Pedosphaera parvula Ellin514: one gene and its partner. The protein of the gene in region 2 binds, or shares a complex with, the protein of the main gene of each other region. Links are inferred from orthologs where the notes say so. Each region holds a gene or a part of one and is shown on either strand. Other genes may lie near its edges.

Region 1 (3,059 bases), on a different replicon or contig from region 2:
GAAGCGCTTCCACTACTGAACCTTCTGCTTTGATGGCGTCTTCTCGGGCCATGTCAAAATCTCCGGCTCACCCTCGGTGATGAGCACCGTATGCTCAAAATGGGCGGACAGTGAACCATCTTGCGTCACCACTGTCCAGCCATCATTCAAAATTTTTACGCCCGGCAATCCAGCGTTCACCATGGGCTCAATTGCCAGCGTCATTCCCGGCCGCAGTTTCGGGGACGACTTTCCATCCACGAAATTCGGAACCTGCGGCTCCTCATGCATTGAACGCCCTACACCATGCCCCACAAACTCACGCACAATGCTGAATCCATTACCTTCCGCGTAGTTCTGAATGGCCCGGCTTATATCAATCACCCGGTTGCCCGCTATCGCTTGAGCAATACCCTCATGCAGCGACTTTTCAGTCACGTCCATAAGCTTTTGCGCGACAACACTACAGCCACCCACCGCAATCGTCCGGGCCGTGTCACCAATAAACCCGTTATAGACTACGCCAACATCCAGGCTCACGATATCGCCAAATTGTACCTGCCGATTACTCGCCAAGCCGTGAACAACCTGATCATTCACCGAAATACAAATCTGGCAGGGATATTTGCGATATCCAAGGAAGGCACTCTTCCCGCCATAATGCTTAATACGGGTAGCTGCATAAGCATCAATCTCTTTCGTCGTCATCCCGGGCTTGATCCAGGCAGCTACATCATTCAAAACCGAACCGGCTACGGCACATGCGGGCCGCATAGCTTCCAAATCCCGGTCGTTTTTCAAAATGATCATGTTTAGCCAGCTCGAGCTTGAAAAAGTAGCATAAAACTCAATTCTCGCTACCTCTTCTTTACATCAAAACCTGCCTCGGAGCCTTGGCCCACCACCGCGACCACCCCTGCCACCTTTAAGGAAACCATCGTAATTGCGCATGACAAGGTGTGATTCCATCTGGCGCATGGTGTCCAAAAGAACACCCACCAGAATAAGCATGCTGGTCCCCCCGAAGAAGGTTGCCACTTGAAATGGAATATTCATTTGCCTGGACAAAATGATTGGGATTACAGCGATGACTGTCAGGAACACGGCTCCCGCGAGCGTGATACGACTCATCGCATTGTGCAGAAAGTTCGTAGTAGCCTGGCCAGGGCGAACACCGGGTATGTAGCCACCGTTCTTCTTCAAATCATCCGCAATCTGAAGTTCGTTGAATTGCGTCGCGGTCCAAAAATAAGAGAAAAACAAAATCATCAAGGTATAAAGAAACAAATACCAAAATGCCCCTTCATTTAAGGCAATGGAAATCTTTTTGAGAAAGCCCAGCGTAGGATAGCTTCCACCTAGAAATTGAAATGCCTTTTGGGGCACCATCAAAATGGCCTGGGCGAAGATAATCGGCATGACACCAGCAAAATTCAGGCGCAACGGAAGGAATGAAGTGCCGCCAGAATAAACCTTGCGGCCAACAGCACGCTGGGCGTATTGCACTGGTATTTTACGTTGAGCTTGGGTGACTGCTATAACCCCAGCCACCACAGCCACGAGAAGAACTACAAGGATCGTGCCGGTTCCCAATAGATGATATTTGGCTTCTACGCCACCCGATGGCCAAAACATATCTATCAGAGCACGTCCCGCTGATGGTAAACGAGCCATGATACCAATGGTGATGATAAGGGAAATACCATTTCCAATGCCGCGCTCCGTAATCTGTTCACCCAACCACATAAGCAACATCGTGCCAGTGGTCAGAATCAAAACCGTCTGAATACGATACCACCAAATGTTCTCGCTCAGAATGAGACTGCCTTTGAAGCCAGGAAAAATGCTCTGAGGATTTTCCCAGCCGATGGCCATGAACAACCCTTGCCCAACGCAAAGCAAGACGGTCAAATACCGTCCATACTTTATGATTTGTGTACGGCCATTCTCTTCACGAGCCAGCTTGCTCAGGGAGGGAACGACAGCAGTCAATAACTGAAGCACGATCGTAGCGCTGATGTAAGGCATGATTCCAAGTGCACCCACGGCGCAGTTTTCAAGTGCACCGCCAGTGAACAAGCTATACATGCCTAGCATGGACGACCCACTTTGAGGCAAACTCTGGAAGTAGGCCGATAATGCTGCTCCATCCAAGCCAGGAATGCGGATAAACGCAGCCAGGCGACAGATCGCGAGCACTAACATCGTGAACAAAATCCGTGACTTCAGTTCCGGAATTTTGAAGCAATTGCTAAAGGTATTGACTATGGAAGCAAACATGGATCAGTAATTAAATATCCTAGGCTTTTGCGGGCGTGGCGGACTTATTACCGACGACTTCGCATTTCCCGCCTTTGGCCTCGATCTTAGTGCGAGCAGAGGCGCTGAAAGCGTGAGCTGTGACCGTAAGTCTTTTGGTGATTTCACCTGAGCCAAGGATTTTGATTCGGCGCAACCGGCCATTTGCCAGGCCAACAGTCCGCAACGCAACTTCATCAACACGAGCGCCGTCTTCAAATTGGTTCAAAGACTCCAAGTTGACGGGAATGAACTCGATGGTGTGCTGAGCATTGTTGAAACCGCGCTTCGGAATACGGCGAATCAAGGGCATCTGACCACCTTCAAAGCCGATACGGATCGAGCTACCAGAGCGGGCAGATTGACCTTTTCCGCCTCGTCCGCTCGTCTTGCCATGGCCGCTGCTTTCACCTTGGCCGATACGCTTGCGGCGATGCTTCGCTCCAGGACGGGGTTTAAGATCGTGTAAACGCATATTCTAAAATTAAGCTGTAGTTACTACTGTTTCTGTGGGCTGAGCTGTCGGAGCTTCAGGCTTCTTCACCGCCAAACCGCGGCTACGATAAATATCTTCGCGCAAGCGAAGCTGTTGCAATGCACGCAATGTCGCCTTGACAACGTTTGCCGGATTCTTGGACCCGAGCGATTTGCTCAGAATATCCTTAACACCGGCAGACTCCAACACGGCACGGACTGTTTTGCCGGCGATGATGCCAGTTCCAGGTGATGCGGGACGAAGGAGAATCTTGGCGCCATCATAGTGCGAAAAGATTTCGTGTGGA
Region 2 (3,669 bases):
TGCCAGCAGGCAAACAACGCAGGACTGGCTGTCCGGCGCTGAATCGGAATGGATCAGTTGATGGAGCGTCGGACTCGCGGCCAGCGTGGAGAAGCAGAGCAACAGGATGGCCAGCAAACCAGCAAGGGCTGGTTTCGCAACGAAATGGAATTTTCTTTCCAGTTGCAAATCAACTGCACTGAACCAAAACCCAGCCCGCCCTGCAAGCCTATTTAACAAGCGCTTACTTGCCGCAGCATTGCTTATATTTCTTGCCGCTCTTGCATGGACAAGGGTCATTGCGACCTACTTTCGGGCCGGTGCGTACCGGTTTGGCCTTCTCAATCGCTTCACTGGCTTCAGTCACCATGTCACTGGCATTGCCGCCAGTCTGGGCTGCCGCTCCGCCAAACGCGTTGGTGTCCTGATGCTCGGTCACCTTCGGCACATTGCGCAGAAAGTTCTCGAACGCCATCAAGCTGGAGGCGCTACGGAAAATGTTGTGACAAATCTCCGACTTGATGTTCACCATCAACTCTTCGAAAATCTTGAATGCCTCGGCTTTGTATTCGATCAACGGATCGCGCTGGCCATGCGCTCGCAAACCGATGCTGTAACGCAGGCTGTCCATCTCATAGAGGTGCTCCTGCCACAACTTGTCGATGGCGCTCAAAATCGTGTAACGCTCAATCGATTTCAATGCTTCCGGATTTTCGAAATCCACCTTCAGCTTGTAAGCATCATGCACCTTGTCCGAAATAAAGTTGCACAGTGCAAACTGGGCCGGATTCAATCCATCATAAATCGAACCAGCCACCGGCTCTTCATTGCCAGCCTTGGCAGCCTTTTCAAATTGCTCTTCTGGAATACCCAGAGGGAAATTCAGATTTACCCAGTCGGACAGACCGCGCAATCGCCATTCCGTCATATCGGCATCGGAAGCCGTGAACTGTTCCACCTTCTGGATCACGACTTCTTCCATGATATCCATCAGGCGGTCACGCACATCGTCGGAATTGATGATCTCGTTGCGGAAGCCGTAAATGACTTCGCGCTGCTTGTTCATCACATCGTCATATTCGAGCGTGCGTTTGCGAATCTGGAAATTGTGCTGCTCCACCCGCTTCTGGGCCTGCTCGATGGAACGATTCAACAACGGATGCTCCAGTTCCTGGCCCTCTTCCAATCCCATCTTCTCCATGTATTTGACGATCCGGTCTGAGCCGAATAAACGCATCAAATCATCCTCAAGCGAAATGAAAAAGTGTGAGGAACCAGGATCGCCTTGGCGTGCACAACGACCGCGCAATTGGCGGTCGATACGACGGGATTCGTGACGTTCAGTGCCGATGACGTGCAAGCCGCCGAGGTCAGCAATCCCCGGGCCGAGCTTGATGTCCGTTCCACGACCAGCCATGTTCGTGGCAATCGTCACGCCGCTTCTTTGGCCGGCACGTGAAACAATTTCCGCTTCCTGCTCATGGTACTTGGCGTTCAACACCGAGTGAATAATGCCGGCCTTTTTTAGTAGTCGCGAAAGTATTTCACTCACTTCCACCGAGATGGTGCCAACTAGAATGGGTCGCCCTTGCTGGTGGATGGTTTGGATCTCCTTTAAAACGGCGTTGTATTTCTCACGCCTCGTTTTATAGACAGAATCGTTGGCATCCTTGCGCTGAACCGGACGATTCGTGGGGATCACCGCCACACCAAGCTTGTAGATGTCGTGAAACTCGCCAGCTTCGGTTTCAGCCGTACCGGTCATACCTGCCAGCTTTTCATAAAGACGAAAGTAGTTCTGGATGGTAATCGTTGCCAGGGTTTGAGTCTCACGTTCAATTTCCACGCCTTCCTTCGCTTCCACTGCCTGGTGCAAACCGTCGCTCCAACGACGGCCCGTCATTGGCCGGCCCGTGTTTTCATCGACAATGATAACCTTGTTGTCCTGAACGATATATTGGACTTCCTTTTGGTAAAGGCTGTAAGCCTTGAGCAGCTGGGAAATGGAATGGATGCGTTGTGCCCTGGTTTCAAATTCTGATTGAACCTTCGCTTTGGCTTCCACGCGCTTGCGAGGATCAGTCTCAGCACCGTTATCAATTTCATGCAATGCCGTACTAATGTCCGGCAACATGAACGCGTCGGCATCTTTGGGACTTAAGTATTCACGACCTTTTTCAGTCAAATCCGCCTCGTGGCTCTTCTCATCAATCGCGAAAAACAACTCTTCCTTCTGGGCGTAAAGATCCTTCTTGGATTGATCGCCATGCAATTCCAATTCCGCCTTATTCATCATGCGGAGGACAGTTGGGTCTTCCAGCAGCTTCATCAATTCCTCTGATCTAGGCTGGCCGACCTTCACACGGTAGAGCAACAATCCCACTTCCTTCTCCAGTGCTTCCGGACTTTTAGGATTGGAACCATCCTCTGGTTTCAACTTTTTCAAAAGCTCTTCTGCCTCCCGTATATACCGGCTGCATAGCTTGCCTTGGGCTTGAATCAACGATTCCACCGCCGGCTTGAACTCGCCGTATTGGTTGTCCACGTTGACAACGGCTGGCCCACTGATGATCAACGGCGTTCTCGCCTCGTCCACGAGGATGGAATCCACTTCGTCCACAATCGCGAAATAATGACCGCGTTGCACCTGCTCCTCTTTGCGGGAAGCCATGCCGTTGTCGCGAAGATAATCAAAACCAAACTCCGCATTGGTGCCGTAGGTAATGTCGCAACCATATTGTTCGCGACGGACTTGCGGCGGTTGATCATGCAAAATACAACCCACAGTCAGGCCTAAAAATTTATAAAGAGCACCCATCCACTCGCTATCGCGTGCCGCCAGGTAATCATTGACGGTAACCACGTGCACGCCGCGACCGGTCAAAGCATTCAAATACACCGGCAAAGTTCCCACCAACGTCTTGCCTTCACCCGTCGCCATTTCCGCAATCTTGCCATTATGCAGTCCGATACCACCGATCAACTGCACGTCGAAATGTACCATCTCCCATTTTAAAGGATGCCCGCGCACGATGATTTCCTGCCCGCACAAACGGCGCGCAGCACTCTTCACCACCGCAAAAGCCTCCGGCAAAATCTCATTCAAGGTCGAGGCCAGTTCCAGCTTGTCTTCTATCTTTGCAAAACGCGCCTTCCACTCCGCCGTTTTTTGACGCAGCGCGTCATCCGGGAGCTTTTGCAACTCCAGCTCCAGCTCGTTGATCTTCACGGCCGTGGGGCGAAGCTTCTTGACCTCACGGTCGTTTCTCGAACCAATAAATTTTTTGACAATAAATCCGATCATGTAAACCTTTGAGAATTAGCGATAGAACGGTAAGGTAAGAAGGCTTTGACGTCAAAGCCTTTAACAGCACCAAAACTGGGCGAAATCCTGATTAAGAAGTAGCGGAAGCCATCTCCTTTTTACGCTTGCCAGACGTCGGTGGCGCACCACTATTTTCTTCTTCTCTGAAACTCTTCCACATCTGCCTGGGCAACAGCCCTAAGCCTATCAACACCAACTGGCTGAATACAAATGTCATCAACCAGCGGAAGGCTGCATCAGTAAATCCATACGAGTGGAGCCCAATTCCCAGCATGTTCACTCCGAACCATGACCAACTCGTCACAATATTACCTACCAAGGCCATATTCGCCAGTCCCCGTTCCTTAACCATTCCACCCCAGCGA

The links. Proteins that work in one complex are often made in the same cells at the same time.
Region 1: the proteins of secA (region 2) and secY are in contact, whole or in part, in a crystal structure (PDB 3DIN), measured with the Thermotoga maritima proteins. The link is inferred for Pedosphaera parvula Ellin514 from one-to-one orthologs. Residues at the interface, in WP_004082002.1 of Thermotoga maritima: Glu261, Ala262, Arg263, Lys300, Ala301, Arg302, Thr303, Ile304, Ile305, Leu323, Tyr324, Asp325, Pro326, Val329, Ser330, Tyr333, Ile336, Lys340, Phe345, Val349, Glu363, Phe364, Tyr374, Ser375, Gly376, Gly377, Glu393, Ile395, Thr482, Ser483; in WP_004081795.1 of Thermotoga maritima: Glu108, Gly109, Glu110, Glu111, Ala236, Glu237, Arg238, Arg239, Ile240, Thr241, Ile242, Gln243, Tyr244, Ala245, Arg246, Arg247, Val248, Thr249, Gly250, Arg251, Arg252, Val253, Tyr254, Gly256, Ala257, Ser258, Thr259, Tyr260, Leu261, Pro262.

Annotation. Positions count from the first base shown.
Region 1 is NZ_ABOX02000010.1:111,795-114,853, forward strand. The notes cover bases 57-3,043. They hold secY (preprotein translocase subunit SecY), read right to left. Parts: upstream 2,260-3,043; coding sequence 853-2,259; downstream 57-852. Other genes in these bases: map (type I methionyl aminopeptidase), read right to left, coding at 57-789; rplO (50S ribosomal protein L15), read right to left, coding at 2,279-2,752; rpsE (30S ribosomal protein S5), read right to left, coding at 2,762-3,043. In the rest of the region: infA (translation initiation factor IF-1), read right to left, coding at 1-52; more of map, read right to left, coding at 13-56; more of rpsE, read right to left, coding at 3,044-3,059. UniProt on the Escherichia coli protein: The central subunit of the protein translocation channel SecYEG. Consists of two halves formed by TMs 1-5 and 6-10.
Region 2 is NZ_ABOX02000046.1:37,406-41,074, forward strand. What follows is about bases 24-3,620. They hold secA (preprotein translocase subunit SecA), read right to left. Parts: upstream 3,284-3,620; coding sequence 224-3,283; downstream 24-223. Other genes in these bases: CFLAV_RS25165 (hypothetical protein), read right to left, coding at 24-219; CFLAV_RS25175 (cytochrome c biogenesis protein), read right to left, coding at 3,375-3,620. Outside these bases: more of CFLAV_RS25165, read right to left, coding at 1-23; more of CFLAV_RS25175, read right to left, coding at 3,621-3,669. UniProt on the Escherichia coli protein: Required for protein export, interacts with the SecYEG preprotein conducting channel.